DNA from 3 places in the Streptomyces sp. NPDC054765 genome. Region 2 is predicted to be linked to each of the others. Evidence: predicted binding sites of a transcription regulator. Region 2 holds the regulator's gene; each other region holds the start of a gene.
What was found. The regulator HrcA, encoded in region 2, represses chaperone genes, less so after heat shock. The targets are predictions, from matches to a motif close to TTNGCACTCNGNNNNNCNGAGTGCNAA.
Positions count from the first base shown of each region.

Region 1: groL (chaperonin GroEL) is a predicted target of HrcA. The motif match lies at 7,105-7,131, and genes of this name have one in related genera.
Region 3: ACWGJY_RS00580 (FmdB family zinc ribbon protein) is a predicted target of HrcA. The motif match lies at 2,746-2,772, and genes of this name have one in related genera.

Region 1 covers NZ_JBSHBP010000037.1:46,318-56,559, forward strand. Annotated here, with positions in the region: gene ACWGJY_RS22850 (cytochrome c oxidase assembly protein) at 1-232, opposite strand, end outside; gene ACWGJY_RS22855 (alpha,alpha-trehalose-phosphate synthase (UDP-forming)) at 400-1,944, opposite strand; gene ACWGJY_RS22860 (GntR family transcriptional regulator) at 2,530-3,285, shown strand; gene ACWGJY_RS22865 (glucosyl-3-phosphoglycerate synthase) at 3,307-4,269, opposite strand; SAM riboswitch class I at 4,441-4,599, shown strand; gene thrC (threonine synthase) at 4,617-5,900, shown strand; gene ACWGJY_RS22875 (MoaD/ThiS family protein) at 5,978-6,256, shown strand; gene ACWGJY_RS22880 (cold-shock protein) at 6,681-6,884, shown strand; gene groL (chaperonin GroEL) at 7,297-8,922, shown strand; gene ACWGJY_RS22890 (hypothetical protein) at 9,039-9,338, opposite strand; gene ACWGJY_RS22895 (hypothetical protein) at 9,364-10,242, opposite strand, start outside.
Region 2 covers NZ_JBSHBP010000009.1:73,395-83,636, forward strand. Annotated here, with positions in the region: gene ACWGJY_RS08700 (glucarate dehydratase family protein) at 1-1,059, opposite strand, end outside; gene ACWGJY_RS08705 (HAD family acid phosphatase) at 1,265-2,080, shown strand; gene ACWGJY_RS08710 (ribonuclease Z) at 2,342-3,247, opposite strand; gene ACWGJY_RS08715 (histidine triad nucleotide-binding protein) at 3,258-3,614, opposite strand; gene ACWGJY_RS08720 (16S rRNA (uracil(1498)-N(3))-methyltransferase) at 3,802-4,545, opposite strand; gene ACWGJY_RS08725 (nitronate monooxygenase) at 4,542-5,630, opposite strand; gene dnaJ (molecular chaperone DnaJ) at 5,727-6,863, opposite strand; gene hrcA (heat-inducible transcriptional repressor HrcA) at 6,864-7,880, opposite strand; gene ACWGJY_RS08740 (MBL fold metallo-hydrolase) at 8,075-8,812, shown strand; gene ACWGJY_RS08745 (DUF3097 domain-containing protein) at 8,871-9,704, shown strand; gene ACWGJY_RS08750 (Uma2 family endonuclease) at 9,682-10,242, opposite strand, start outside.
Region 3 covers NZ_JBSHBP010000001.1:106,047-116,288, forward strand. Annotated here, with positions in the region: gene ACWGJY_RS00565 (hypothetical protein) at 1-35, shown strand, start outside; gene mscL (large conductance mechanosensitive channel protein MscL) at 82-585, opposite strand; gene ACWGJY_RS00575 (S-methyl-5'-thioadenosine phosphorylase) at 1,329-2,162, opposite strand; gene ACWGJY_RS00580 (FmdB family zinc ribbon protein) at 2,375-2,734, opposite strand; gene ACWGJY_RS00585 (MFS transporter) at 2,847-4,148, opposite strand; gene ACWGJY_RS00590 (potassium/proton antiporter) at 4,470-5,990, opposite strand; gene ACWGJY_RS00595 (penicillin acylase family protein) at 6,171-8,885, shown strand; gene ACWGJY_RS00600 (5-formyltetrahydrofolate cyclo-ligase) at 9,045-9,677, opposite strand; gene galU (UTP--glucose-1-phosphate uridylyltransferase GalU) at 9,765-10,242, shown strand, end outside.

The DNA of each region.
Region 1 (10,242 bases), on a different contig from region 2:
AGACCGCCAGCCCGGACATGGTCGCCACCACGATCGCGCCGAGCCCCAGGCCCGCGAACGCCACCGTCCGGGCGGCCGGCCACCGCTCACCGCGCCGCGCGAGCCGCGCGACGCCCCATGCGTAGAGGCCGCCCAGCAGCAGCACCAGCGTCAGTGCGTACGGATCGAGCTGCCAGCTGCCGGCCAGCCGCCCCGCGGTAGCCGCCGGCAAACCGGCCGAAAGGGTTGTCACTGTCACGGACCACCACGCTAGACCCGCCCCGGCACGCGCCGCGGGCGGGGCACCCCGAAGGCCCCGGACCGGCTGCCGGGAAGGCGGGAAGGCCCCGGACCGGCTGCACGGAAGGCCCCGGACCGGCCGCCCCGAAGGCCCGGACCGGCCGCCCGGCGCCCCGCGGATCAGTCGCCCAGCTCCCGCAGCTGGTCCAGGAACCACCGGGCGGGCGGCAGCGCGGTGGCCGCCGCGGCCAGCCGCCCGGTGCGCGCCGCACGCTCGCCGTCGTCCATCGACAGTGCTTGGTGCAGCGCCTCGGCGGTGCCGACGATGTCGTACGGATTGACGGTCAGGGCGTGCTCGCCGAGTTCCTCATGGGCGCCCGCCTCCCGCGAGAGCACCAGCACACAGCCGGCGTCCGAGACCACCGGCACTTCCTTGGCGACCAGATTCATCCCGTCCCTGATCGGATTGACCAGCGCCACGTCCGCCAGCCGGTAGGCGGCCAGCGAGCGGGCGAAGTCGTCCTTGACGTGCAGCACGACGGGCTGCCAATCCGCCGTCCCGTACTCGGCGTTGACGGCCTCGGCCACCCGCTCGACCTCCGCGGTGTAGTCGCGGTAGACGGCCAGGTCCTGGCGCGAGGGGTAGGCGAAGGCGAGGTGGACGACCCGCTCGCGCCACTCGGGGTGGCCGGCGAGAAGCTGACGGTAGGCGAGCAGGCCCCGCACGATGTTCTTGGAGAGTTCGGTGCGGTCCACGCGGACGATGGTCTTGCGCTGCGGCCCGCCGATCTGGGCGCGCAGCGCCGTCATCCGCTCCTCGACGTCGGGCCGGTGTGCGCGCTCGCGCAGGAAACCGGCGTCGGCGCCGAGCCCGTGCACCCCGATCCAGGTCGTACGGGCCGTGCGCTCCGGGACCAGTGCGACGATGCCGGGCGCCCCGTCCTTTGGCCGTACGCGCTCGCACTGCCCGCCGAGCCCGGTCTCGGCGCAGGCCAGGAAGTTCTCGGCCCACCGCCGGGTGAGGAAGTTCGCCCGGTCGGCACCGAGAATGCCCAGCGCCAACTGCCGCTGGATGTCGTCGGGGAGCATCGCGAAGTACTCGGCGGGGGCCCACGGGGTGTGCGAGAAGTGCGCGATGCGCAGGTCGGGGCGGCGCTCGCGGAGCATGCCGGGCACCAGCGCCAGGTGGTAGTCCTGGACGAGGACGGCCGCGCCGGGAGCCGCACCGTCGGCCAGCGCATCGGCGAAGGCCGCGTTGTACGCCTCGTAGCAGGCCCACTGCGCCCGGAACTCCGCGTCGAAGACCGGCTCCAGCGGGGTCTGGTAGAGCATGTGGTGGACGAACCACAGCACGGAGTTCGCGATGCCGTTGTAGGCGGCGGCATACACCTCCGCCGGAATGTCCAGCATCCGGACGCGCTGTCCACCGGTGTCACCGGGATCGAGCGCACCACCCGTCCGCCGTACGGCCTCCCGGTCCCCGTCGCCGAGCGCGGCACACACCCACACGGCATTCGCCCGCCCGTCTCCCGGCCACCGCCCCTCATCGAGGCGCTTCGCGCCGCGCGTCGACTGCCCGATCGCCGACAGCCCGGACACCAGCCCGCCCCCGCCCCGTTTGGCGGTGAGCGTCCCGTCCTCCCCCAGACCGTAGGAGACCGGCCCGCGATTGGACGCGACAAGAACCTCGGCACCTGCCTGGACCGCACTGCGCTCGGAGACCATGTCGCGACAGTAACCCGCCACAGATCCGCGCAAACGTACGGAAGCGGCCAAGAGGCGTGGGTCCGGGTGGGCTCCTCAGCCGTCTCCTGGTGGGAATGCGTCGACCGGCCACGACGGCTCACCCCCGGCGGGTTGCGGGTGCCCGCAGCCGAGACGGTCGCCCCGGCTGCGGTTGATACGCAACGAGTCGTCGAGCGCATCCGTCAAACAGCAGGCCAGGAAGTGAAGTTCGGGTGCCGTGGTCGGGCTGCCGCGGAGGAGGGCACGGGCGTGCCTCAGGAGGATTTCGCCGGATGCGAGCTGGGCCTGTTCAACGGCATTCGCCTGCCGGGTGACGGGGCCGTCCCCCTCGGAGAGGAGATAGCACGGCTTTCCCTCCGGGCTTGACCAGGGAAGCAGGCGTGGACGCGCAGGAGGCGTCATGGCGACTCCAGTTCTCTAGAGAAGTTGGATCGCTACTCATTGAAGCGAAGTGAGCGCGTAGCGTCAATTGCTTCTCTGGAGAAGTCGGGTTCCGGGGGAGGCGCCGTTGCACTCGAACAGATCTCTAGGATGTCTGGAGATCGCCAGGAGGGAAGCGTCGCCATGGCCGCACAGGAGGGCTCGTCGCCCAAGTACCGCAGGATCGCTGACGCGCTGAAGCAGGCGATCGCGGCAGGGGAGTTCCGGCCTGGTGACCGGCTGCCCGGAGAGAATGACCTGATGGACCGGCACGGAGTGGCCCGGATGACGGCACGTCAGGCCCTCGGCGTTCTCACCTCCGAGGGGCTCGCCGAGGCCCGCAAGGGCGCCGGTGTGTTCGTGCGGGACTTCCAGCCGATCCGGCGCCGCGGTGTTCCGCGTCTGGCTCGGGAGCAGTGGGGTCAAGGGCGGTCGGTTTGGGCGGCCGACGTCGCCGAGCGCGATCTGGTGGTGGATACAGTCACTGTCGACGAGGAGCAGGCATCCGGCGACGTCGCGGCGTGGTTGGGCATCGCACCCGGAGACGCCGTCACCGTCCGGCGCCGCCGGTTCGTGCTCGACGGCAAGCCGGTGCTCCTCTCCACCTCCTACCTCCCCGCCGCCCTTGTCGCGGGCTCGGCGATCACGCAGCCGGACACCGGGGCCGGTGGGACGTACGCCCGCCTCGCGGAGCTGGGCGCGGCTCCCGCCCGTTTCCGGGAAGAGGTGCGCTCGCGCATGCCGGCGTCGGAGGAGGCCGACCGGCTGAGCCTCCCGGCGGGCACGCCCGTTCTTCTCATCAGCCGCACGGCCATGACCGCGGACGGTCACACGGTAGAGGCCAACGAGATGATCCTCGACTCGTCGGCCTACGTGCTGGAGTACGACTTCGACGCCTGAGCCCTCACGCCGCGCGGGTGCTCACGCCGCCCGTCGCGCCGCGTACTCCGGGATTTCGGCCATCGGCGGGCGCTCCTCGGTGTCCACGTCCGTGGTGCGGGGGACGAAGCCCTGCTCGCCGCGGTCGAACTGGGTGAGCCGGGGCCGCACCAAGTGGCCGCGGGTCAGGCGTAGTTGGGCGGTGCGGTAGATCGCGGCGGCCATCCGGCCCAGGGCCTGGCCGTCCTGATGGCGGTGTTTGCGGACGCCGACGTCCACCTGGGCCAGCGCGTCGAGGCCGACGGTGTGCAGGGCGTCGACGAGCAGGCCGAGCTCGACGCCGTAGCCGACGGGGAAGGGGAGCTGCTCCAGCAGGGAGCGGCGGGCCGCGTACTCGCCGCCCAGGGGCTGGACGAAGCCGGCCAGCTGCGGCCAGTGGAGATTGAGGAGGGGGCGGGCCACCAGCTCCGTCACCCGGCCGCCCTGGCCGGCCCCGGAGCCCTCGGCGCCGGTCTCCAGGGGACGGTCGTACATCGCCTTCACGAACTGGAGGTCCGGGTCGGTCAGCAGCGGGCCGACGATCCCGGAGACGAAGGCGGCGTCGAATTCGCGCAGGTCGGCGTCGATGAAGCAGATGATGTCGCCGGTGGTGGCCAGGAGGGAACGCCACAGCACCTCGCCCTTGCCGGGGAGGGCGGGCAGCCGCGGCAGGACGGTGTCGCGGTGCACGACCCGGGCGCCGGCCGCCGACGCGACCTCGGCGGTGCGGTCGGTGGAGCCGGAGTCCAGCACCACCAGCTCGTCCACCAGCGGCGCCGCGTCCGTCATCAGGGCGTCACGGATCGTCGTCACGATGGCGCCGACGGTGGCCTCCTCGTCGAGCGCCGGCAGTACGACGCTGACCGTACGGCCCGTCTGGCGCTTGGCCTCCAGCAGCTGTCCCAGTGGGCGGTCCGCGGCCGACCAGGAGCGGCCGCTCAGCCAGCGCTGCACCTCTTCCAGCACGTCTACGACTCCTCGGTCGCCGCCGGATCGGCGGCCTTGTGATCCATCTCGCGGTTCGGACGACTATCTCAACCGTCAGTGCAGTCGGTTACAGTCTTGAACAACGCGGATGGCCGTCGCATGTCGGGGTCGCCGCGCCATAAACGCCTGGGTCGAGGCCCAGCGCCATACCGCTCATCCAGAGGGGCAGAGGGATACGGCCCGTTGAAGCCCCGGCAACCCTCCAGCCGGTCTTGCCGCAAGGACGCTGACGTCCCGCGCGCGAGGCTCCCGGCTAGGGAAGGTGCCAAATCCGTCTCGTGACGAGGTGCGTCGCGAGGAAGATGAGGAGAAAGGGCCTCGCCTCCATGGCTGTGCAAGTCACCGAAAACACCCCCACCGTCGCTCTGGGTCCCGCCGCCGCGCTGTCGTGCCGCGAGTGCGGACAGCGATTCCCGCTCGGCCCGATCTTCGCGTGCCAGGAATGTTTCGGGCCGCTCGAAGTCGCCTACGACCTGCCGAGTGGCGACCCCGAGGGCCTGCGGAAGCAGATCGAGGCCGGTCCGGACAACATCTGGCGCTACGCCCCGCTGCTGCCCGTCCCCGCCGACGTGGCCGACAAGCCCAACCTCAACCCCGGCTGCACCAAGCTCGTCAAGGCCGACCGGCTCGCCGCCGAGCTGGGCGTCACCGGCGGGCTGTACGTCAAGGACGACTCCGGCAACCCGACGCACTCCTTCAAGGACCGCGTCGTGGCGATCGCCGTCGAGGCCGCCCGCGCCTTCGGCTTCACCACCTTGTCCTGTTCCTCCACCGGCAACCTCGCCGGTGCGGTCGGCGCCGCGGCCCGCCGCGCCGGTTTCCAGTCCTGCGTGTTCATCCCGCACGACCTGGAGGCCGGCAAGGTCGTCATGGCCGCGGTCTACGGCGGCGACCTGGTCGGCATCGAGGGCAACTACGACGACGTCAACCGCTTCTGCTCGGAGCTCATCGGCGACCCGCTGGGCGAGGGCTGGGGCTTCGTCAACGTCAATCTGCGTCCGTACTACGGCGAGGGTTCCAAGACCCTCGCGTACGAGATCTGCGAGCAGCTGGGCTGGCGGGTCCCGGACCAGATCGTCATCCCGGTCGCGTCCGGCTCGCAGCTGACGAAGATCGACAAGGGGCTCAAGGAGCTGATCGCCCTCGGCCTGGTCGAGGACCGGCCGTACAAGATCTTCGGCGCCCAGGCGGAGGGCTGCTCGCCGGTCTCCACGGCCTTCAAGGCCGGGCACGACGTGGTGCGCCCGCAGAAGCCGAAGACCATCGCCAAGTCGCTGGCGATCGGCAACCCCGCCGACGGTCCGTATGTCCTCGACATCGCCCGGCGTACCGGTGGCGCGGTCGAGGACGTCAACGACGAGCAGGTCGTCGACGCGATCAAGCTGCTGGCCCGGACGGAAGGGGTCTTCGCGGAGACCGCGGGCGGGGTGACCGTCGGCGTGACCAGGAAGCTCATCGAGGAGGGCCTCCTCGACCCGTCCCTGACCACCGTCGTCCTCAACACCGGTGACGGCCTCAAGACCCTGGACGCGGTCGCGCCGACCTCCGGCCCCACGGCCACGATCCGTCCCGACCTGGAGGCGTTCCGCGCGGCCGGCCTGGCCCGCTGAGGCCGCCGGCCCGTCCCCGGACGAGGCCGCGCCGCAGGCCCCCGAACTCGTAGTCCGCACCACCGGAAGGCAGAACCATGAGCGTCAAGGTCCGCATCCCCACCATCCTCCGCACCTACACCGGCGGCCAGGCCGAGGTCCCCGCCGAGGGCGCGACCCTCTCCGAGGTGATCGCCGACCTGGAGCAGAACCACCAGGGCATCGCGGCCCGGGTGCTGGACGACGCCGGCAAGCTGCGCCGCTTCGTGAATGTGTACGTCAATGACGACGATGTGCGCTTCGAGCAGGGCCTGGAGACGCCGACCCCGGACGGCGCGGGCGTCTCGATCATTCCCGCGGTGGCCGGCGGCTGCTGATTTTCCGCCATCTCTTCTCCTGCTTGACTGGAATTGCCCCGTCCGCCAGAAAGCGGACGGGGCAATTCCATGTTGTGAAAGGAGATACCATTGGGGTGATCCCCCTCCGCATATCGCCCCGCGTGTGCCGAACGCATATGAGACCGCGATCAGTTGTGCCCAAAGTGTGTGCAGCTTTTGTCGCTTAGGTGCGCTATGCCCGGCCCGACTTGCCCTGGAGAACCGGGATTTCGCCGCATATTGCCGATTCTCCGGCCTCAGAATTCTCGTCCGATTGACCTGTTGCGCTGGGCATCTGTGCAGATACATTCAGCGGCGGTCGACGCGTTCCGGCGCACACCCCACGGGCCTTTCGCGGGGTGAGGTCTGACCCGGGTCCGCGGAGTGCGGTCCTGCGCAAGGGCCAGTAATAGGGGAGTTAGGCATGGCTCAGGGCACCGTCAAGTGGTTCAACGCGGAGAAGGGGTACGGCTTCATCGCGGTCGACGGTGGTGCGGATGTTTTCGTCCACTACAGCGCGATCCAGATGGACGGCTACCGCACCCTTGAGGAGGGTCAGCGAGTCGAGTTCGAGATCTCGCAGGGCCAGAAGGGGCCGCAGGCGGACATGGTCCGGATGGCCGGCTGAGGCGCCGACCAACTGCTGCGTAGAGGAGGCCCGCGCCCCGTAGGGGGTGCGGGCCTTCTGCTGTCCGCCGCCGGCGGACGGCGGGCCGGCTCCTGGGCACGCCGGGGGGCCGGCCGACTCCCCGGCATACCTGTGCTCACCCGTCACTCGGTCACCACTCCTCTTGGCGGCTTCTTCGAAGCCGCCTTGCACTCAAGGGGTGCGAGTGCTAATCATTGCGTTAGCACTCTCCCAGTGAGAGTGACAAAGAAGGACCGGGTCGGTGAGGCCCGTAGGCCGGGTGGGGCAAGGAACCACGCAGGTCTGCAGGCCGTCCGTCGCGGGCGCCAGCGCGGTCCGGAGCAATCCTTCCCCAAGCTCTCAACTGCGTTCGAGCAGGGGAGACCCCATTAGTCCGGGAGGACCACTTCACATGGCCAAGATCATCGCGTTCGACGAGGAGGCACGGCGCGGTCTCGAGCGCGGGATGAACCAGCTCGCCGACGCCGTCAAGGTCACCCTCGGCCCCAAGGGCCGTAACGTCGTCCTCGAGAAGAAGTGGGGCGCCCCCACGATCACCAACGATGGCGTGTCCATCGCCAAGGAGATCGAGCTCGAGGACCCGTACGAGAAGATCGGCGCCGAGCTGGTCAAGGAGGTCGCGAAGAAGACGGACGACGTCGCCGGTGACGGCACGACGACCGCGACCGTCCTGGCCCAGGCGCTGGTCCGCGAGGGCCTGCGCAACGTAGCCGCCGGCGCCAACCCGATGGCCCTCAAGCGCGGCATCGAGCGCGCCGTCGAGGCCGTCTCCGCCGCCCTGCTGGAGCAGGCCAAGGACGTGGAGACCAAGGAGCAGATCGCTTCGACCGCCTCCATCTCCGCTGCTGACACCCAGATCGGCGAGCTCATCGCCGAGGCCATGGACAAGGTCGGCAAGGAAGGCGTCATCACCGTCGAGGAGTCCCAGACCTTCGGTCTGGAGCTGGAGCTCACCGAGGGTATGCGCTTCGACAAGGGCTACATCTCGGCGTACTTCGCCACCGACATGGAGCGTATGGAGGCGTCGCTCGACGACCCGTACATCCTCATCGTCAACTCCAAGATCGGCAGCGTGAAGGACCTGCTGCCGCTCCTGGAGAAGGTCATGCAGTCCGGCAAGCCGCTGCTGATCATCGCCGAGGACGTCGAGGGCGAGGCCCTGTCGACCCTGGTCGTCAACAAGATCCGTGGCACCTTCAAGTCCGTCGCCGTCAAGGCCCCGGGCTTCGGTGACCGCCGCAAGGCCATGCTCGGCGACATCGCCATCCTCACCGGTGGCACCGTCATCTCCGAGGAGGTCGGCCTCAAGCTGGAGAACGCCGGTCTCGAACTGCTCGGCCGCGCCCGCAAGGTCGTCATCACCAAGGACGAGACCACCATCGTCGACGGTGCCGGCGACAGCGAGCAGGTCCAGGGCCGGGTCAACCAGATCCGCGCCGAGATCGAGAACAGCGACTCGGACTACGACCGCGAGAAGCTCCAGGAGCGTCTGGCGAAGCTGGCCGGCGGCGTGGCCGTCATCAAGGCCGGTGCCGCCACCGAGGTCGAGCTCAAGGAGCGCAAGCACCGCATCGAGGACGCCGTTCGCAACGCGAAGGCGGCCGTCGAGGAGGGCATCGTCGCCGGCGGTGGCGTCGCCCTGCTCCAGGCTTCCTCGGTCTTCGAGAAGCTCGACCTGGACGGCGACGAGGCCACCGGTGCCAACGCTGTGAAGCTGGCCCTGGAGGCCCCGCTGAAGCAGATCTCCGTCAACGGCGGCCTTGAGGGCGGCGTTGTGGTGGAGAAGGTGCGCAACCTGCCCGTGGGTCACGGCCTCAACGCCGCGACCGGCGACTACGTCGACATGATCGCCGAGGGCATCATCGACCCGGCGAAGGTCACGCGCTCCGCGCTGCAGAACGCCGCCTCCATCGCGGCGCTGTTCCTCACCACCGAGGCCGTCATCGCCGACAAGCCGGAGAAGGCCGGCGCGGCGGGCGCTCCGGGCGGCATGCCGGGCGGTGACATGGACTTCTGATCCCCCGCGGATCAGACACCGGTCCTCCCGGACCGCACGTCCAGACGTACGTCGGGGCGGCACCCTCCTCCCAGGGGGTGCCGCCCCGGCGGCGTTTTCGCGGGGACCACCCCGCGCTACCCGGCGGGCCGCTGCCGGCGGCGGACGATGAGGCAGCCCGCGAGGCACAGTGCCCCCGCCACGGACAGCAGCACGGCGCCGCAGAGGGTGGCCGGTGCGGGCGGGGTGTCGTGGTCGAGGGTGCTTTCGAAGACGGCGTGGATCACCAAAACATTGCCGTGCGTCGCGGGCAGCGGCGGGTACGGGGGCGGTGTCTCGCCCCACAGGATCAGTGCCGCCCCGCCGGCGGCCAGTACGAGAGCCGTGAGAGCCACGATCAGCCGGGCGCGCCAGGGGCGGCGTAATCGGATCAGCATGGCGCCGACACTACTGACCGCCGTGTCACGGGAGGGCGGGATCACGGTCGGTCGTGCGGTCGGCGAGGGCCGTGCGGAGGGGGGCCGGTGGCCGTGCGGCCGCGCGCAGGCGCTCCACGCGGGCACGGACGTGGGCGGCGGTCCGCTCCGCCGGACGACTCCGGCGGTCCGGTGGGGCCACGCCCCGGCACGGGCCGCAGACCCCTCCGGGGAGTGCCTCGGGCCGGCCGGGGGCGCGGCAGACGGTGCACTCCATGATCCGGAGGGCTCCGGCAGAGGGTCCTTGGGCCGGGCCCGGACCGGCGGCCGCTGTTTCGGGCCCGGTCCAAGGCCCCTCGGGCGGCATCTTGGCGAGCAGCCGGGAGCGGGCGAGGCGGCCGGGGTGGTGGATGTGCGGAGGCAGCCCCGCGACCAGCGCGTGCACCAGCTGGTCGCGGGTGGCGCCGCGCGCGAACCACTCCTCGGCGAACGCTTCGAGGGACGCGCAGTCGGCAGCGGACAGCGTCATACGGGGCTCGGCGCGGCCGAGGGCGGCGAGGGCGGCGTAGCCGGGGGACTGCGGTTGACGGGCACGGGTGAGGGTGCGGACGTGCGGGTCCCGTGGGCGCGGTGGTCCGGCGGCGGGAGGCGGGGCGTGACGGTCGCCGCGGCCATCGTCGCCATCGCGGCCATCGCGGCCATCGCGGCCGTCGTCGTCGGTCAGCGGGACGTTCCCGGCGCATAGGGCCATCCACCAGGAGTCGTCCCGGGCCGTACGCGAGAAGTACGTGCGCGTCACCCAGAGCGGACTGCCGCCGTCACTCGTGTGTGTCTCGGCGACCCGCCGCAGATGACCGGCCTCCGAGAGGCAGCGGAGCGCGGTCCGCAGGGCGCACTGCCCGTAGTCCGGCAACACCTTGGCCAG
Region 2 (10,242 bases):
GAGGTGGGGCACGGTGGCGGCCACCTGGGTCATCGCGGCGAGGCTGATGCCCAGGTGGGTGTTGGAGTGCATGGACAGGCCGACGCCGAAGGCGCGGCAGACGGCGGCGAGTTCACGGGTGCGGCGCAGCCCGCCCCAGTAGTGGTGGTCGCAGAGCACGATCTGCACGGCGTCCCGGGTGAACGCCCCGGCGATCTCGTCGAAGGTCGTCACGCACATGTTCGTGGCCAGGGGGAGCGGTGTGCCGGCCGCGACCTGCGCCATCCGGTCCGTACCGCTCACCGGGTCCTCCAGGTACTCCAGGACGTCCCGCAGCTCGTGGGCGACCGTCAGCGACGTGGGTACGCTCCAGGCGCCGTTGGGGTCGAGCCGCAGCGGCTGCCCGGGGAACTCGGCGGCCAGCGCCCGGACCGCCGCGATCTCCTGCGCGGGCGCGAAGACGCCGCCCTTGAGCTTGAAGGACGTGAAGCCGTAGGTGTCGGCGAACCGGCGGGCCTGAGCGACGACGCCGGCGGGGTCGAGCGCCGCTCCCCAGTCGTCGCGCTCCCCGCGGCCGCCGGGGTGCCCGTCCCAGCGGTAGAAGAGGTAGGCGCTGAACTCCACGCGGTCTCGGACCTTGCCGCCGAGCAGGGCGTGTACGGGCAGTCCGGCGGACCGGCCCCAGGCGTCCAGGCAGGCGACCTCGAAGCCGGAGAGGACGGACAGCCGCAGCTTGTCGGCGGTCCGGACACCGCGCAGCCCGCCGGCGTCCACGGCGTCGGCCCCGCCGGCGGCCGGTGAATCCCCGCACACCTCGGCGGCCAGCGCGGGCAGTGCGTTCAGGTCCGTGACCGGCCGGCCGATCAGCGCACTGGCCAGCGGCCGGGCCAGATCCAGGTAGGCGGTGTCCCCGTAGGTCTCGCCCAGGCCGGTGACACCGGCCCCGGTGGTCAGCTCGATGATCAGACGCGGGGTGTACGGCTGGTGCACTCCCTGGGTGTTCAGCAGCGGCGGATCGGCCACCAGGATCGGGGTGAGCCGGACCTCGGTGATGGTGAGGCTGTGCTTGGCGTCCGTCATCCGGTGCTCCTGCGCGAGGGAGGGCTGTTTTCCTATATGGACGGTGTCCACAGATGGAGTGGGAGGGTAGGGAGCCCGCTTCGCGGCCGTCAAGAGCCCGCACCGCGGGAGCCTTTACCAAGGGTTGAATCTCCGCGCGTAGAGACCGAAATGAGGCTCTGTTAGACCTATTTGGGTCCACTCATGTTTCCCGGAGGAGCCGCGCATGCCCCGTCCCGTCCGTTTCCGACCCGCCCTCTCCCGAAGGGCCCGTCTCGGCGCCGCGACGGTCGCCGCCCTCGTCGCCGGCACCGCGGTCTTCGGTATCGGCCAGGCCACCGCCGAACACTCGGTGCCGCGCACCGACAAGGAGATCCCCAACCTCACGCAGGTACAGGACCAGATCAAGGCGTACTACGGCGATACGGTGACGGCGGACGGCGAGCACCACGCCTCTGCGCACAGCAACTACGCACGCCAGGTCCGCGGCATCGAGGCCAAGGCCCGCACCTACCTCTCCAAGGCCCTTGCGCAGCACGGCCGGACGGGCAAGCAGGCCAAGCCGGCCATCGTCCTCGACATGGACGACACCACCCTGCTCACCTACAACTACGAGCTCCAGGTCGGTTTCCACTACACCGAGGAGAGCCAGGACAAGTATCTGGCGCACACCGACATGGACCCGGTCTTCGGCATGAACCGGCTCGTCAACTGGGCGCACGCCAAGGGCGCCGAGGTGTTCTTCCTGACCGGCCGCAAGGAGGCGCAGCGCGACTGGAGCGTGCGCAACCTCAAGAACGTCGGCTACGGGGTCCCGCTGGACCGCCGGCACGTCTACCTGAAGGACAAGGAGCACCCGCCGGCCTACCTGCCCTGCGGCGCCGTCTGCACGACCGTCGAGTACAAGTCGGGCACCCGCAAGCACATCGAGTCCCTCGGCTACCGCGTCGTCGCCAACTTCGGGGACCAGTACAGCGATCTGAACGGCGGCGCCGGGGACCGGACGTTCAAGCTGCCGAACCCGATGTACTACCTGCCGTAGTGCGGCCCTGCGGCCCGTCTGTCCGTCCGCAGTCCGTGCGCCGTCCGTCTGCCGTCCGTCTGCCGTCCGTCTGCCGTCCGTCCGTCCGCCGTCCGTCCGCAGTCCGTCCGCGGTCCGGACGGGCCGGGCGTATCGGGCGGGCCGTGCCGGGCGGACCGTGCCGGGCGGGCCACCGCGCCGTGACGGGCACCGCCCCGGCGGGCCCGCCTTGTGGCCACACCGGTACGGACGCCGGCCGGACCTCCGCCGGCGTCCGGGCGGTCAGCGGCGCTTGGGCAGGGGGACGCGCGACAGGTCCTGCGCGATGGTCAGTTCGCCCGTGTAGCCCGCCGCACGGGCCTGCCGCCCGAACTCCGCGGGGTCGGCATAGCGCTGCGAGAAGTGCGTCAGCACGAGATGGCGCACCCCGGCCCGCACGGCCACCTCGGCGGCCTGCCCGGCGGTCAGATGGCCGTGGTCCAGCGCCAGTTGGGCATCCTCGTCGAGGAAGGTCGACTCGATGACCAGCATGTCCGCCCCCTGGGCCAGCGCGTGGACGCCCTCACACAGCCGGGTGTCCATGACGAACGCGAACCGCTGCCCGGGGCGCTGCTCGCTCACCTCGTCGAGGGTGACGCCGTTGAGCTCGCCGAGCCGCTGGAGCCGCCCGACGTCCGGCCCGGTGATGCCGTGTGCCGCCAGCCGCTCCGGGAGCATCCGGCGGGCGTCCGGCTCCACGAGGCGGTAGCCGTACGACTCGACGGGGTGCGAGAGCTGCCGGGCCTCCAGGACGTACGACTCCGCACGGTCCAGCTCACCGTCGGCGGCGACCGGCCGCTCGATCAGATGGACGGTCTCACGGTAGGCGGTGGCATACCGCAGCCGGTCGAAGAAGTGCTGCCCACTGGCGGGGTAGTGGGCGGTGACCGGATGCGGCACCCGGTCCAGGTTGATCCGCTGGATCACCCCGGCCAGGCCCAGCGAGTGGTCACCGTGGAAGTGCGTGACACAGATCCGGTTCAGGTCATGGGCGGCGACCCCGGCGCGCAGCATCTGCCGCTGCGTTCCCTCGCCGGGGTCGAACAGCAGCCCCTGGCCGTCCCACCGCAGCAGATAGCCGTTGTGGTTGCGGTGGCGGGTGGGAACCTGGCTCGCGGTGCCGAGGACCACCAGTTCACGTACGGACAAGTCGGCCCCGTCAGACGAGACGCTGCAGGTCGCGGCCGCCCAGCAGATGCGCATGGGCGTGGAAGACGGTCTGGCCGGCACCGGGCCCAGTGTTGAACACGATGCGGTAGCCGGTCGAGTCGACCTTCTCCTCCGCTGCGACCACGCCCGCCTCACGCAGCACATCGCCGGCGATCGCCGGTTCGGCCGCGGCCAGCTCCCTGGCGTTGGCGTAGTGCACCTTGGGGATCACCAGGATGTGCGTAGGGGCCTGGGGATTGATGTCGCGGAACGCGACGGTGGTCTCGGTCTCACGGACGATGGTCGCCGGCACCTCCCCCGCCACGATCTTGCAGAACAGGCAATCGGCCTGCGGTTCTCCCGCCACCGGTGGCTCCTCCCGGGTCATCCGCCGTACACACGGTGCGTACGGCCCTCGGATGCTACCGGGCGGCACCCACGGGGAGTCGCAGGGACCTGGGGGCGGGGTGCAACGGCGGTCCGGGCTTCCGTGAACCGGCCGGCAGACCGGACCGTGGAAGCCGGCCGGCAGACCGGACCGTGGAAGACAGGTCCTAGTTCCAGCGCCCGGTACGCCCCAGCAGCAGCGCCGTCGCCGCGGTGCCCGCCGTGGAGGTCCGCAGCACGGTCGTCCCCAGCCGGTAGGGCTTGGCGCCGGCCTCGGCGAAGAGGGTGAGTTCCTCCGGGGAGACCCCGCCCTCCGGCCCGACGACGAGCACGATCCGCCCCTCGGCGGGGAGTTCGGCGGTGGCGAGCGGGGAGCTGCCCTCCTCGTGGAGGACGGCCGCGAAGTCGGCGCCGGCGAGCAGGGCGGCCACCTGCCGGGTCGTCAGCGGGTCGGCGACCTCGGGGAAGGTCAGCCGGCGTGACTGCTTGCCCGCCTCGCGGGCCGTGGCGCGCCATTTGCCCAGCGATTTGGCAGCCCGCTCGCCCTTCCACTGGGTGACGCAACGCGCCGCCGCCCAGGGCACGATGGCGTCCACACCGGTCTCGGTCATCGTCTCGACGGCCAGCTCGCCGCGGTCACCCTTGGGGAGCGCCTGGACGACGGTGATCGTGGGGTGCGGCGGGTCCTCGGTGCGCAGCCCGGTGACCGCGACGGTGAGCCGGTCCTTGCCCTCGACGGCGGCGACCGTGCCGTACGCACCGGCGCCGTGGCCGTCCGTCAGGACGACCTCCTCACCGGCCCGCAGCCGGCGCACCGACACCGCGTGCCGGCCCTCGGGGCCGTCCAGGGTCAGCGTGCCGCCGGCCCGTACGTCCGCGAGCGAGTCGACGAGGAAAACCGGCGCGGTCATGAGGTGCGGCCGGCGCCCGGCAGGGTCAACGCGGCGCGCGCCGCGTCCAGTTCGACCGCCAGAACGTCCACGAGCCGCCCGGCGGGCATCTCCCGCGCCAGCCGGTGCCCCTGCCCCGCCCACAGGTTCATGCCCTGCGCGTCGCCCGCCTTGGCCGCGGCCTTGCGCACCGTGGAGGTGAGGTAGTGGACGGCGGGGTAGGCGGCCGGGGCGTACGGGCCGTGCTCGCGCAGGAAGCGGTTGACCAGCCCGCGGGCCGGACGGCCGGAGAAGGCCCGGGTCAACTCCGTATGTGTGAACAGCGGGTTGGTCAGTGCCTGCTTGTGCAGCGGGTTGGCGCCCGACTCGGGGGTCGCGAGGAAAGCGGTGCCCAGCTGCGCCATGGTCGCCCCGGCGGCCAGCACCGACGCGATCTGCGCCCCGCGCATCAGCCCGCCCGCGGCGATCACCGGGATCTGCACGGCCTCGCGGACCTGGCCGAGCAGCGCCAGCAGGCCCAGCCCCGAGCCGGTCCCGTCGGCGTGCGGATCGTCGCGGTGGGTGCCCTGGTGGCCGCCGGCCTCCACGCCCTGCACACACACCGCATCGGCGCCCGACCACTGCGCGGCCTGGGCCTCGGCGGCGGTGGTGGCCGTGACGACCGTGTACGTACCGACCTTGGCGAAGGCGTCGAGGACGGCGCGCGAGGGGCAGCCGAAGGTGAAGGAGACCACCGGCACCGGGTCGTCCCGCAGGATCGCGAGCTTGGCCTCGTAGCCGTCGTCGACGGGCCCGTCGGTGTCGCCGAGTTCGGTCTCGTACCAGGTGGCCTCGCCCGCGAGTTGCTCGCGGTAGACCTCGACGACGGAGCCGTCGGCGAGCGAGGGCTGCGGCATGAAGAGATTGACGCCGAAGGGCCGGTCGGTCAGCGACCGCAGCTGTTTGATCTCCTGGTACATGCCATCGGCGGTTTTGTAACCGGCGGCGAGGAAGCCGAGACCGCCGGCGCCGCAGACGGCGGCGGCCAGCTCGGGTCCGGAGCCGCCTCCCGCCATCGGCGCCTGCACGATCGGGTAGCGGCAGAGATCGGTCAGTGCGGTGGGCATGAGCACATCGTGTCACGCCCACCGCCGCGTTCCGAACCGGGGCCGTGGCCGCCGCGCGAGCCCGGGGAGCGGCTTCGGCCCCCGGGCCCACCTGGGCTATCGGCCGTTGAACGCATCCTTCAGACGCGAGAACAGCCCCTGCTGCCCCGGCTGGAACTGCCCCGTGGGCCGTTCCTCTCCGCGCAGCTTCGCCAGCCGCCGCAGCAGCTCTTCCTGGTCGGGGTCGAGCTTGGACGGCGTCTGCACCTCGACGTGGACGATCAGATCGCCGCGGCCGCCACCGCGCAGATGGGTCACCCCGCGCTGGTGCAGCGGGATCGACTGGCCGGACTGGGTGCCGGGCCGGACGTCGATCTCCTCCACCCCGTCCAGCGTCTCCAGCGGACACTTCGTGCCCAGCGCCGCCGCTGTCATCGGGATGGTGACCGTGCAGTGCAGATCGTCGCCGCGCCGCTGGAAGACCGAATGCGCCAGCTCGTGGATCTCCACATAGAGATCTCCGGCGGGGCCGCCGCCGGGGCCGACCTCGCCCTCGCCCGCGAGCTGGATGCGGGTGCCGTTGTCGACGCCGGCCGGGATCTTGACGGTCAGCGTGCGGCGGGAGCGGATCCGGCCGTCGCCGGCGCACTCGGGGCACGGAGTCGGCACGACCGTGCCGAAGCCCTGGCACTGCGGGCACGGCCGGGACGTCATGACCTGGCCGAGGAAGGACCGGGTGACCTGCGAGACCTCACCGCGGCCGCGGCACATGTCACAGGTCTGCGCCGAGGTGCCGGGCGCCGCGCCCTCACCGCTGCACGTCGTACAGACGACGGCGGTGTCGACCTGGATGTCCTTGGTCGTGCCGAAGGCCGCTTCGTTCAGCTCGATGTCGAGCCGGATCATGGCGTCCTGGCCGCGGCGGGTGCGCGAACGCGGCCCGCGCTGCGATGCGGTGCCGAAGAAGGCGTCCATGATGTCGGAGAAGTTGCCGAAGCCCGCACCGAAGCCGCCCGCGCCCTGGCCGCCGCCGGCCTGCGAGAGGGGGTCGCCGCCGAGGTCGTAGACCTGCTTCTTCTGCGGATCCGACAGGACCTCGTAAGCGGCGTTGATCTCCTTGAACCGCTCTTGGGTCTTGGGGTCCGGGTTCACATCCGGGTGCAGCTCGCGCGCCAGCCGGCGGAAGGCCTTCTTGATCTGGTCCTGCGAGGCGTCGCGGCCGACGCCGAGGACCGAATAGTAATCCGTGGCCACTTACGACTCCGCGAGGATTTGTCCGACGTAACGTGCCACTGCGCGTACCGCTCCCATCGTTCCGGGGTAGTCCATGCGGGTCGGTCCGACCACGCCGAGTTTGGCGACTGCCTCGTCGCCCGAACCGTAGCCGACCGTGACGACCGATGTGGACGCCAGGCCTTCATGGGCATTCTCATGCCCGATACGTACGGTCATGCCCGAGTCCTTGGCTTCCCCGAGCAGCTTGAGCATCACCACATGCTCCTCAAGGGCCTCCAGAACCGGCCGAATGGTCAGGGGGAAGTCGTGCCCGAAGCGGGTGAGATTGGCGGTGCCGCCGATCATCAGCCGTTCCTCGGTCTCTTCCACCAAAGTCTCCAGCAACACCGACAGCACTGTCGAGACCGTGCCGCGGTCGTCCTGCTCGAAGGACTCCGGGAGATCCTGCACCAACTGCGGCACATCCGCGAACCGGCGGCCGACGACCCGGCTGTTGAGCCGCGCCCGCAGATCCGCCAGGGACGTCTCACCGAACGGCGCCTGGCAGTCGATGAGCCGCTGCTCGACCCGTCCGGTGTCCGTGATCAGCACGAGCATCAGCCGGGCCGGGGCCAGCGCCAGCAGCTCGACATGGCGGACCGTGGACCGGGTCAGGGACGGATACTGCACGACTGCGACCTGCCGGGTCAGCTGCGCCAGCAGCCGGACCGTGCGGCCCACCACGTCGTCGAGGTCGACGGCGCCGTCCAGGAAATTCTGGATCGCCCGCCGCTCCGGGCTGGACAGCGGCTTGACGCCGGCCAGCTTGTCGACGAACAGGCGGTAGCCCTTGTCGGTCGGGATGCGCCCGGCGCTGGTGTGCGGCTGGGCGATGAATCCCTCGTCCTCCAGGGCCGCCATGTCATTGCGGACGGTGGCCGGGGAGACGCCGAGCTGATGGCGTTCGGTGAGCGCCTTGGAGCCGACCGGCTCCTCCGTGCCGACATAGTCCTGGACGATGGCGCGCAGCACCTCCAGCCTGCGTTCACTGAGCATCCCGCGCACCTCCAGTCCGGCCGTCCGCCGTCTTGTGTCTCCTGGCACTCACACGGGCCGAGTGCCAGACCCTGAGCCAGTGTACGGCCGGGTAGCACGGCCACGGCAAGGGCAGCCGCGCGGAGCACTCGCCGGATGACCGTGTTCGGCCGATCTGTCGGGCAACGCTATCGCGATGGCGCTAGCGTCTCGGTATGCACACTGCTTGGGAAGAGGCCGGTTGGGAACGACTCGGTGACGGTGTCGCCAGGCGCCGGATGCCGGGCTGGGACGAGACGATCGGGGTGATCGCGGGGGCCACCGGGGTCATGATCGTCGACACCGGCGCGACCCTGCGCGACGGCGCCGATCTGCGCCGGTCGGTCCGCGGCGTACTGGGCCGGGAAGTGACGCATGTCGCGCTCACCCATCCACATTTCGATCATGTCCTGGGCACCGCCGCCTTCGCGGGGGTCGAGGTGTTCGGCGCGACCGGCCTGGAGGAGCTGTTCCGGCGCGAGAAGGACGAGCTGCGGCGGAGCGCGGTGCGCCACGGCGTCGGCGCGGACGCCGCCGCGGAGGCCGCCGATCTGCTCGTCGCCCCGCACCACCACGTACACGGCCGGCTGACCGTCGAGCTCGGCGGCCGGCCGGTGCTGCTCGCCAACGTCGGCCCCGGGCACACCGCCCACGATCTCGCGGTGCTGGTCCCGGGCCGGCAGGGCTCCCCCGAGATCGTCTTCTGCGGCGATCTGGTCGAGGAGTCCGGCGAGCCGCAGGCGGGCCCGGACGCGCTGCCGCAGCAGTGGCCCGGCGCGCTGGACCGACTGCTGGCCCTCGGCGGCGAGGACGCGGTCTACGTCCCCGGCCACGGCGCCGTGGTGGACGCCGCCTTCGTGCGCGCCCAGCGGGACGCCCTGGCGGCCCGCTTCGGCGTCGCTCCCGCCTCCTGACCCCTGCCCCGACCCTCCGTCCCCCTCTTCGCGTCCCTCTCCCGAACAGAACAGGCCCATGCAGAGCAAGCGTTACAGCCCCGATCTGACCCCGTCCTGGAAGAAGCAGCGCCCCGCCCCCGAGGTACCGGCCGACCCGGATCTCGTCGTCGAGGAGGTCACCACGGGCTTCTGCGGCGCGGTGATCCGCTGCGAGAAGACCGCCGAGGGCCCGACGGTCACCCTGGAGGACCGCTTCGGCAAGCACCGTGTCTTTCCGATGACCCCGCGCGGCTTCCTCCTGGAGGGCAAGGTCGTCACCCTCGTACGCCCCCAGGGCCGTCCGGCGCCGGGCGCTCCGGCTCGTACGGCCTCCGGCTCGCTCGCCGTCCCCGGCGCCCGCGCCCGGGTCGCCCGCGCCGGGCGCATCTATGTGGAGGGCCGGCACGACGCCGAGCTCGTCGAGCGGGTGTGGGGCGACGATCTGCGCATCGAGGGCGTCGTCGTGGAGTACCTGGAGGGCATCGACGACCTCCCGGCGATCGTCCGCGCCTTCTCCCCCGGGCCGGACGCCCGTCTCGGCGTCCTCGTCGACCACCTCGTGCCCGGCTCGAAGGAGTCCCGGATCGCGGCCGGGGTGACCGGCGCCGACGCCCTGGTCGTGGGCCACCCGTACATCGACGTGTGGGAGGCGGTGAAGCCGTCGTCCGTGGGGATCCCGGCCTGGCCCACCGTGCCGCGCGGGCAGGACTGGAAGACGGGCGTGTGCCGCGCGCTGGGCTGGCCGGAGAACACCGGGGCGGCCTGGCAGCGCATCCTGTCGTGCGTGCGCTCCTACAAGGACCTGGAGCCGGCGCTGCTGGGAAGGGTCGAGGAACTGATCGACTTCGTCACGGGTGGCGGTGGGGCCTGATGTCCTTGAGAGTGCCGAATTCGCTGGTGTCCAGGTCGATGCCGAGCAGTGTCAGGGGCACGGGGTCGCCGAACTTCGTGATGCGCTGCACGCGGTAATCGGCCTCCTCGCCCTCTCCGACAGGTTCGGTGAGCAGGACGCACTGGGCCATGACGGGGTCGATGATCAGGTAGGCCGGAGCCTTGCCCGCGGCATAGATCGAGCGCTTGATGCCGTAGTCCCGGTCGACGCTGGTCTTGGAGACGACCTCGATCAGCATCGTGACCACTCCGGCCGGCATGAGCCGCCCGGACTCCGGCACGACATCGCGTTCCAGAACCACGAGATCGGGCTGCGGTTCACTGTTCTCGCTCAGGATGTCGATGTCCTGCGTCTGAAGCCGGTGCCACTTCTGACGCGGAATCTGGTCGAAGACCGCCTCAACGATCAGGTTGTGGACCAGATCCGGTCCCGCCATCATCACAATTTCCCCCCGGAGGAGCTCCACCTTGATGCCCTCGGGAACCTCAAGGTTCTCGAAGAGCTCCGTCATCCGGCG
Region 3 (10,242 bases), on a different contig from region 2:
GCTTCCTCGACGAAAAGCCGCCCCACCACCTCTGAGCGAGGCGAGAGGGCGGCGCGGACCGGCCGCCGTCGGCGCCTGCTGCTACTCCTGAGTCTTCTGTGTGCCGATGGTGCCCGTGTGGCGATAGGGCACGGACGGCGAGCCGTTGCGCTGCGCGAGCAGTGCATCGCGGATCTTGATGAGCAGCTCGACCTCGGTCGGGTCGACGGGGGCGTTGTCGACCGGCTTCCTGGCCGCCTGGCGTTCCTTCCACTTGTTGATCGGAAGGATCATGAGGAAGTAGACGACCGCGGCGGTGATCAGGAAGGTCAGGGCGGCGCTGAGCACCGAGCCCCACAGGATGTAGATGCCGTCGGTGAATGCGCCGGTCTTCTTGTCCGCGTGGCACTCGGTGAGACAGGCCTTGTAGTTGTCGAGGTTCTGCGAGCCCAGCGCGCCGATGATCGGGTTGATCACGCCCTTGACCACTGCGTTCACAATGTTCGTGAAGGCAGCACCGACGACGACCGCAACCGCGAGTTCGATGACGTTGCCGCGCATCAGGAATTCCTTGAATCCCTGCAGGACGCCCTTGCTCTCGCTCACCAGACAGCCTCTTTCCACGCTCACTACGGATGGTGCACCAACAATCAGCACCGCAATTTACGTCAGGGCGGGGTGGAGGTGTCCAGTCGTGGACCATGAACCCGCGGTCGGCCGGAGCGTCGGTGCGCGTCCGGCGGAGGGCGTCTTTCCGACGGACGCCGTGGGCATGGACCGCGGTACCGGTGCGGTGGGCGCGCCCCCATTGGCGCGCGGCGGATGCCCCGCCACCCGCAGCAGTCTCGCGTGCGGGGAAGGCAGATGCCACTTGATCTTGGAGCATCGGTTACCGCCCTCCCGCGGCCGTTGCCGACGGGCAGCCCGGGGCGGGAGCGGCTCGTACGGCACCGTACGACGCCCCGCCGGCCAGTACTGCGGCGGTCATCGCCAGGGCGGCGGTCAGCATGCGCCGCCGCCCGCCCCGTCCGTCACGGCCCCGGCCGCCGCCGGCTCGTACGGGAGCGAAGTGCGGCACTTCACAGGGCGGGGGAGCGGGGAGCGGAGGGGGTAGGAGGCCGGGGCCGGGGCCGGTATAGGCGTAGGGAGGGGGAACGGACGAGGCACGGGGCATGGTGGGCACCGCCTGTGGTGAGGGCTTCGGACGAATCGGTGCTCACCACCGTGCCGGAATCCGCACCGGCCCGCTCCGGGCTGTGGACGGCCCCGTCCCTGTGGACAACCCGGCCACCCGGAAGGGGGAGGCCGGGCCATCCGCCGGGCCATCCGCCGGGCCATCCGCCGGGCCGTTACGGCAGGTCGATGCCCAGGTCCCAGCCGGTGTGGACCTCGGTGCACAGGCAGTTGCGGGCGGCGTTGTCGGGGAGCGCGGAGACGGTGTCGAACAGGATCTCGCGCAGCCGGCCCACATTCTCGGCGAAGACCCGGAAGACTTCCTCGTGGGAGACGCCGTCGCCGGTCTCGGTGCCCGCGTCCAGGTCGGTGACCAGCGCCAAGGACGCGTAGCACAGGCCCAGTTCGCGGGCCAGGACGGCTTCGGGGTGGCCGGTCATGCCGACCACCGACCAGCCCTGCGCGGCGTGCCAGCGCGACTCGGCGCGGGTCGAGAAGCGGGGGCCTTCGACGACGACGAGGGTGCCGCCGTCGACCGGCTCCCAGTCCCGGCCACGGGCCGCCGTGAGGGCGGCCTGCCGCCCGGCGGGGCAGTACGGGTCGGCGAAGGTCAGATGGACGACGTTGGGGATCTTTCCGTCGGGGAGCGGCTCGCCGTCGAAGTAGGTCTGGGTACGGGCCTTGGTGCGGTCGACGAGCTGGTCCGGGACCAGGAGCGTGCCGGGGCCGTATTCGGGGCGCAGGCCGCCGACCGCGCACGGGGCGAGGACCTGGCGTACGCCCAGCGAGCGCAGCGCCCACAGGTTGGCGCGGTAGTTGATGCGGTGCGGCGGGAGGTGGTGGCCGCGGCCGTGCCGGGGCAGGAACGCGACCTGGCGGCCGGCGATCTGCCCCAGGAACAGCGAGTCGCTGGGGCGTCCGTAGGGGGTGTCCACCGTGATCTCGGTCACGTCGTCGAGGAAGGAGTAGAAACCCGATCCGCCGATAACGCCAATCTCCGCGTCAGCCATGCCGGTCACACTATCGGGGCATGGCGGCCGGAGGCGGCCGGGTCGCGGAGGCGAAAGGAAGCCGTAAGGCGCGGCGAGAGCCGTAAGGGACAGCGGAAGCCGCAAGGCACGGCGAGAGTCGCAGGACGCGGCGGAAGCCCTAAGGCACAGCGGAAGCCGTAAGACGCAGCAGGCCCCGCCGTCGGTGACGGCGGGGCCCGAAGTGCTGCGGGTCAGGCTGCGGAGCTGGTGCCCGAGCTGCTGCCGGAGGACGACGCGGCGGCCGGGGCGGAGGACTTGGTGTCCGAGCTGCCGGACGAGGAACTCGACGCATCCGACGAGGAGCCCGACGAGTCCGACGAGGACGTCGTGCCCGACGCGGAGGAGTTCTTCGCGGGGCTGCTGCTGGACGACGAGCCGCGGCTGTCGTTGCGGTAGAAGCCGGAGCCCTTGAAGACGATGCCGACCGCGGAGAACACCTTCTTGAGGCGTCCGTTGCAGGCGGGGCACTCCGTGAGCGCATCGTCGGTGAACTTCTGCACCGCCTCGAGGCCCTCGCCGCACTCGGTGCACTGGTACTGGTAGGTCGGCACTTGTCTTCCTCCTGGCACTCTCACTCGATGAGTGCTAACGACGCTCCATATTGCAGTATTCCCGCCCGCCAGTCCACCGTGACCGGCGGACGGTGACCGACTCCACGTCCGCTCAGGCGCGCGCCAGCTCCCGTTCCCGGTCGTCGGAGGCGGCCGGGAACGGGGTGTCCACGCCGTGATCGGGGGCCTCGGCGGGCCCGGCCGGCGTGCGCGGCAGCAGGTGGGCGCGGAGCGCCAGCAGCACCGTCAGGGCCAGCGTCGTACCGGCCAGCGGCACCAGGAACCCGGTACTCGGCCCGAAGCGGTCGGCGAGCTGGCCGGCGGAGGTGGCCGCGGCGGCCTGGCCGAGCGCGACCGCGCCGGTCAGCCAGGTGAAGGCCTCGGTACGGGCGGCGGCCGGCACCAGCGACTCCACGAGGGTGTAGCCGGTGATCAGCGCCGGGGCGATGCACAGGCCGACCACCAGGCCGACCGCGCCGAGCAGCGGCACCGCGGTGACCGCCCACAACGGGGTGGTGGCCAGCGCCAGCAGCCCGTAGGCGACCAGCAGCCGGCGCCGGGGGCCGACCTTCCAGGCCAGGGCGCCGCAGACGATTCCGGCGAGCATGTTGCCGCCCGCGAAGATCCCGTAGAGCACACCGTTGATGCCGGGCTGCCCGATGTGCTGGGTGAAGGCGGTCAGCGAGACCTGCATGCCGCCGAAGACGGCGCCGATGCCGAGGAATGCCACGATCAGGACGCGTACGCCGGGCACCGACAGCGCCGAGACGCGCGGCCGGCCGCCGGCCCCGTGCCGGTGCACCGGCGGCTGGCTGCGCTTGCGGGAGGCGAACAGCAGCCCGCCGGCCAGCGTCAGCGCGGCCTCGGCGACCAGCCCGGCGGCCGGGTGGATGCCGGTGCACAGCGCGGTCGCCAGCACCGGGCCCACGACGAAGGTGAACTCGTCGGTCACCGATTCGAAGGCGGCGGCCGTCGGCATCAGCGGGCTGCCGCCGAGCCGGGAGGCCCAGCGGGCCCGCACCATCGGGCCGACCTGAGGCGTCGAGGCGCCCGTGGGGACGGCCACCGCGAACAGCGCCCACAGGGGGGCGTGGGTGAGGGCGAGGGCGATCAGGGCCAGGACGCCGGTGACATGCACCAGGACGCCGGGGATCAGCACCGCGCGCTGGCCGAAGCGGTCGGCGAGCTTGCCGCTCTGCGGGGCGAACAGGGCCATCGAGACACCGGTCGCGGCGGACACCGCGCCCGCGGTGCCGTACGAGCCGGTGGTGGATTCGACGAGCAGCACGATGCCGATCGTCAGCATGGCGAAGGGCTGCCGGGCCAGAAAGCCGGGCAGCAGGAATGTCCATGCACCAGGGGTGCGGAGCAGTGGTCCGTAACCGGAACGGGAGTCCTTGACCGCGGATGCCACGGCCGGGCCTTTCTGCCGCCTGGTAGCGCGCCACCCACGAGGTCCTCACGGGTACGCGCCGAGAGCTGTCCTCTCGCGCAGGACCGAGTGATACCGCGTGGTCCGCACCGGGGAAGGTGGCTGCGCGTGGCAGGGGGACCGCGGCCGCCGAGCGGTCGCGCCAGCTCTGCATCAGGCAGAGTTGGTTCGTCGATGTTGCGTTTTTATAGTACAGGCCGCCACGCGTGAAGCCCTGGGATAGGCCAGGGCTTCACGTGAATTTCCTTGGGATCCGTGGAGATTTGCCGCACATTGCCCGCTCCGGGCGGGCCCGGCCGGACGTCAGTGGGGGCGGTGGCCCCGCCGCCCCGAGGGGCCGGCCGTGCCCAGCCAGCCGGCCAGCTTGCCGCCCTGGGAGACCGCCTGCAGCCGCCGTTCGGCCGCGTCGCGCACCGGGTCGGTGGCGACCACCAGCAGCTCGTCGCCGCGCCGCAGCACCGTCGCGGGCGACGGCACGAAACTGGAGCCGTCCCGGACGATGAGGGTGACCGCGGCGCCGGCGGGCATCCGTAGTTCGCCGACCTCGACGCCGTGCATCCGGGAGGCCGGACCGATGGACGTGGACAGCAGATGGCCGCGCAACCGCTCCAGGGGCGCCGACTCGATGCCCAGGTCCGCGGCCTCCTCGCCGTCGCCGAGCCGCAGCCGCCTGGCGAGCCAGGGCAGGGTCGGCCCCTGGACGAGGGTGTAGACCACGACCAGGACGAAGACGATGTTGAAGACCCGTTCGCTGCCGGGGACCTCGCCCACCATCGGGATGGTGGCCAGCACGATCGGCACCGCGCCGCGCAGCCCGGCCCAGGACAGCAGGGTCTTCTCCCGCCAGGGCACCCGGAACGGCAGCAGCGCGAGGAAGACGGACGTCGGCCGGGCCACGAGCGTGAGGATCATGCCGATCAGCAGCGCGGGCACGAAGTCGTCGAGCAGGTTGTGCGGGGTGACCAGCAGGCCGAGGAGCACGAACATGCCGATCTGGCCGATCCAGCCGAGGCCTTCGGCGAAGCCGCGGGTGGCCGGCGCGTGCGGCAGTCTGGCGTTGCCGAGGACCATCGCGGCCAGATAGACGGCGAGGAAGCCCGAGCCGTGCGCCAGCGCCCCGGCCGCGTAGGCGGAGACCGCGATGGCCATGACGGCGATCGGGTACAGACCGGACGCCGGCAGCGCCACATGCCGCAGGCCGTAGGCGCCGAGCCAGCCGATGGCCAGTCCGACGGCCGCGCCGATCGCCAGCTCCAGGGCGATCTCGCCGAGCAGGACATACCAGTGTTCGACCGGTCCCGCGGTGGAGAAGGCGACGACGAGGATGACCACGGGGGCGTCGTTGAAGCCGGACTCGGCTTCCAGTACACCCGTCAGCCGGGCCGGCAGCGGCACGCTGCGCAGTACGGAGAAGACGGCCGCGGCATCCGTGGAGGAGACCACGGCGCCGATCAGCAGCGCCTGGCGCCAGTCCAGCCCGGCCAGATAGTGCGCTCCGGCCGCGGTGACCCCCACGCTCACCGCGACGCCGACCGTCGACAGCGCCACCGCCCGGGGCAGCGCCGGTTTGATCTCTTTCCACTTGGTGCCCAGGCCGCCCTCGGCGAGGATCACGACCAGCGCGGTATAGCCGAGGAGTTGGGTCAGCTCGGCGTTGTCGAAGACGACGCCGCCCAGGCCGTCCTGCCCTATGGCGATGCCTATCCCCAGGTAGATGAGCAGGCTGGGGAGCCCGCTGCGCGAGGAGAGCCGTACTGCGGCAACCGCGATGAGCAGTACGAGCGAGCAGATCAGCAGGAGTTCGTTGAGGTGGTCGACAGACAGGAGCTGGTCCTTCCTCGCACGGGTTCCGGAGGTCTTTCCTTACCGTATCTAGTTACTGAGACTAACAATTTACCATTGCTTGAAGGTTGAAGGTGCTGGCGGTGACTCCGCATAGGGGTCGCCGAACCCGTGCGCCTATGGTTGCTCCAGCACGCCCACCCTGCCCCTCGAAGGACAGAGATGCCCGCCAACAAGTCCGGCCCAGTCCCCAGGAAAAAGAAGGGGCGGCGCGGCCGTCTCGTCGCGATCACGGTCGTGCTGCTGCTCGTGGCGGGCATCGGCTTCGGCGCGTTCTGGGGTGTCAGTACCGTCCGCGCCTCGCTCCCGCAGACCACCGGCTCGCTCAAACTCCCGGGTCTGAGCAACCCCGTGGACGTCGTCCGCGACGCCAACGGCATTCCGCAGATCTACGCCGACACCGACGCGGACCTCTTCCGCGCCCAGGGGTACGTCCAGGCCCAGGACCGTTTCTGGGAGATGGACGTACGGCGCCACATGACCGCCGGCCGGCTCTCGGAGATGTTCGGCAAGAGCCAGGTCAAGACCGACTCGTTCCTGCGCACCCTCGGCTGGCACGAGGTGGCACAGAAGGAGTACGACACCCAGCTGTCGCCCAGCACCAAGAAGTACCTCCAGGCCTACTCCGCGGGCGTCAACGGCTACCTCAAGGACCACGAGGGCTCGGCGGTGTCCCTGGAGTACGCGGCGCTGGACTTCCAGAACGACTACAAGCCCGAGAAGTGGACGCCGGTCGACTCGGTGGCCTGGCTCAAGGCGATGGCCTGGGACCTCCGCGGCAACATGCAGGAGGAGATCGACCGTTCCCTGATGACCAGCCGCTTCACCCCGGCGCAGATCGCCCAGCTCTACCCGGCGTACCCGTACAAGCGGCACAGGCCGATCGTCGAGGGCGGCACGGTCGACCCCGCCACCAAGAAGTTCTCGCCCAAGGGTTCGGCGAATGCCACCCCCGCCGGCGCGACCGCGGGCCTGCAGTCGCAGCTGTCCTCGCTGTCCAAGACGCTCGACAAGGTCCCGGCCCTGCTCGGGCCCAACGGCAACGGCATCGGCTCCAACTCCTGGGTCGTCTCCGGCGCGCACACCACCACCGGCAAACCGCTGCTCGCCAACGACCCGCACCTGGCACCGCAGATGCCCTCGCTCTGGTACCAGATGGGCCTGCACTGCCGTACCACCGGCCCCAAGTGCAACTACGACGTCTCCGGCTTCACCTTCTCCGGTATGCCCGGCGTCGTCATCGGCCACAACCAGGACATCTCCTGGGGCATGACCAATCTGGGCGCCGATGTCACCGACCTCTACCTGGAGAAGGTCAATGCCAACGGCTACCTCTACGACAACAAGCAGCAGCCCTTCATAACCCGCAAGGAGACCATCAAGGTCGCCGACGGCGACAGCCGCGAGATCACCGTCCGGTCCACCAAAAACGGGCCGATCGTCTCCGACCGCGACGGCGAAATGGCCAACGTCGGCAAGGACGCCCCGGTCGGCAACACCGCACCGGACCGCGGCGACGGCTACGCCGTCTCGCTGCGCTGGACCGCGCTGAACCCCGGCAAGTCCATGGACGGCGTCTTCGAACTCAACCGCGCCAAGGACTGGAACGGCTTCCGCAAGGCCGCCGCCCACTTCGAGGTCCCCTCCCAGAACCTGATCTACGCCGACACCAAGGGCAACATCGGCTACCAGGCCCCGGGCCGGATCCCGGTGCGCGGCAAGGGGGACGGCCACTTCGACGGCACCTACCCGGCGCCCGGCTGGGACCCGAGGTACCAGTGGACCGGCTACATCCCGCAAAAGGCCCTGCCGTACGAGTACAACCCCCAGCGCGGCTACATCGTCACCGCCAACCAGGCCGTCACCGACGAGAAGTACCCCTACCTCCTCACCAAGGACTGGGGCTACGGCTCCCGCAGCCAGCGGATCAACGACCTGATCGAGTCGAAGATCCAGGACGGCGGGAAGGTCTCCACCGACGACATGCAGGCCTTCCAGAAGGACAACAGCAGCGAGATCGCCCGGCTGCTGACGCCCTATCTGACGAAGATCGACATCAAGGACAAGTACGTCCGCGACGCCCAGCAGCTGCTGGAGGGCTGGGACTTCACCCAGGAGCCCGACTCCGCCGCGGCCGCCTACTTCAACGCCGTCTGGCGCAACACCCTCAAGCTCGCCTTCGGCAACAAGATGCCCAAGGAGCTGCGCCCCGACGGACAGTGCCTGACCGTCCGCCCGGCCGACGAGACCGGCCCTGCCGATGAGAACGACAAGTACATCCGCGAGTGCGGCGAGCGGGCCGGCGACACCGCCCAGCCCGACGGCGGCGACCGCTGGTACGAGGTCGTCCGCGGCATCCTGGACGACCCCAACAACGCCTGGTGGCAGACCGAGGACCGGCCCGGCCACCCCGGCGACAAGAACCGCGACCAGCTGCTGGCACACGCCATGAAGGACGCGCGCTACGAGCTGACCTCCAAGCTGGGCAAGAACATCGACAACTGGAGCTGGGGCCGCCTCCACCAGATGTTCCTGAAGAACCAGACCCTGGGCACCGACGGCCCCGGCATCCTGCAGGGCCTGTTCAACCGCGGCCCCTGGAACGTCGGCGGCGGTGAGGCCGCGGTCGACGCCACCGGCTGGAACGCCGCCGGCGGCTACCAGGTCACCTGGGTCCCGTCGATGCGGATGGTGGTCAACCTCGCCGACCTCGACAAGTCCCGCTGGATCAACCTCACCGGCGCCTCCGGGCACGCCTACGACGCCCACTACTACGACCAGACCGACAAGTGGGCCAAGGGCGAGCTGCTGCCCTGGGCATACAGCGAGAACGCCGTCAAGAAGGCGGGCAAGGACACGCTGACCCTGTCGCCGTAGGGGCGGGCGGCGCTCCCGCCGCCGTCAGGTGATCGCTGCGCCACCGGGCGGGCCGGAGACCTCCGGCCCGCCCGACGCCTTTCCGGCCGCGCTCCGGCCGCGGCACTTCCCGGCTCCGCTCCGGCCGCCGGCTCCCGGACCGCCCGTAGGGGGCCCGCTTCAGCCCTCCGTACGGGCCCCCGGCGCCGTGAACCGGTGCACCGCCGACGGGGTCACCGCGGCATGCACATGCCGGTCGTGCGGCTCGGCCGGCACCTCGGCCAGCACCTCCGCGTCGTAGAGCAGCACCACCAGCGACGCCCGCGCCCCGGCCCGCTCCAGCCGGGCCAGCACCCGGTCGTAGGAGCCGCCGCCGCGCCCCAGCCGCAGCCCGGCGCGGTCCACCGCGAGCCCCGGCAGCAGCACCACATCCGCCGCCGTGACGGCCTCGGGGCCCAGCCGGGGCCCGTCCGGTTCCAGCAGCCCCCGGCCGGCCCGTACGAGCCGCCCGGCGCCCTCGTAGAGCGCCCAGTCCAGATCGTTGTCCGCCAGCAGGACGGGCAGCAGCACCCGCACCCCGGCCGCCCGCAGCCGGTCGAGCAGGGCGCGGGTGGCGGGCTCGCCGCCTATCGAGACATAGGCGGCGACGGTCGGCGGGGGGCCGGGCCGCGGGGGGACGGGCGCGGCCAGCTCGTCCAGCTCCAGCGCCCTCCGTGCCAGCGCCTCGCCCGTCGCGGCGACGACATCCGCCGGCAACGCCCTCCTCACCTCCAGGAGATCCTGCCGCAACCTGCGCTTTCTCTCGTGATCCATGCTCACCGTGTGCCCTTGCTCCCGCTCTCGTGCTCTCTTCGCCAGACCCTCATCATCGTTCCGACAGGGCCGGTTATGGTGTCGCGCATGACCCCATCGCACACACGGATCAGCAAGGCTGTCATCCCCGCAGCCGGCCTCGGCACCAGGTTTCTCCCCGCCACCAAGGCCACCCCCAAGGAGATGCTCCCGGTAGTCGACAAGCCCGCCATCCAGTACGTGGTGGAGGAGGCGGCCGCCGCCGGACTCTCCGACGTGCTGATGGTGACCGGCCGCAACAAGCGCCCGCTCGAGGACCACTTCGATCGCAATTACGAGCTCGAAGAGGCCCTGCACCGCAAGGGTGACGAGTCCCGGCTCGCCAAGGTGCAGGAGTCCAGCGACCTGGCGACCATGCACTACGTACGGCAGGGCAATCCCAAGGGCCTGGGCCACGCGGTCCTGTGTGCCGCACCGCATGTGGGCGACCAGCCCTTCGCGGTCCTCCTCGGCGACGACCTGATCGACCCCCGTGACCCGCTGCTGGCGCGCATGGTCGAGATACAGGAGCAGTACGGCGGCTCCG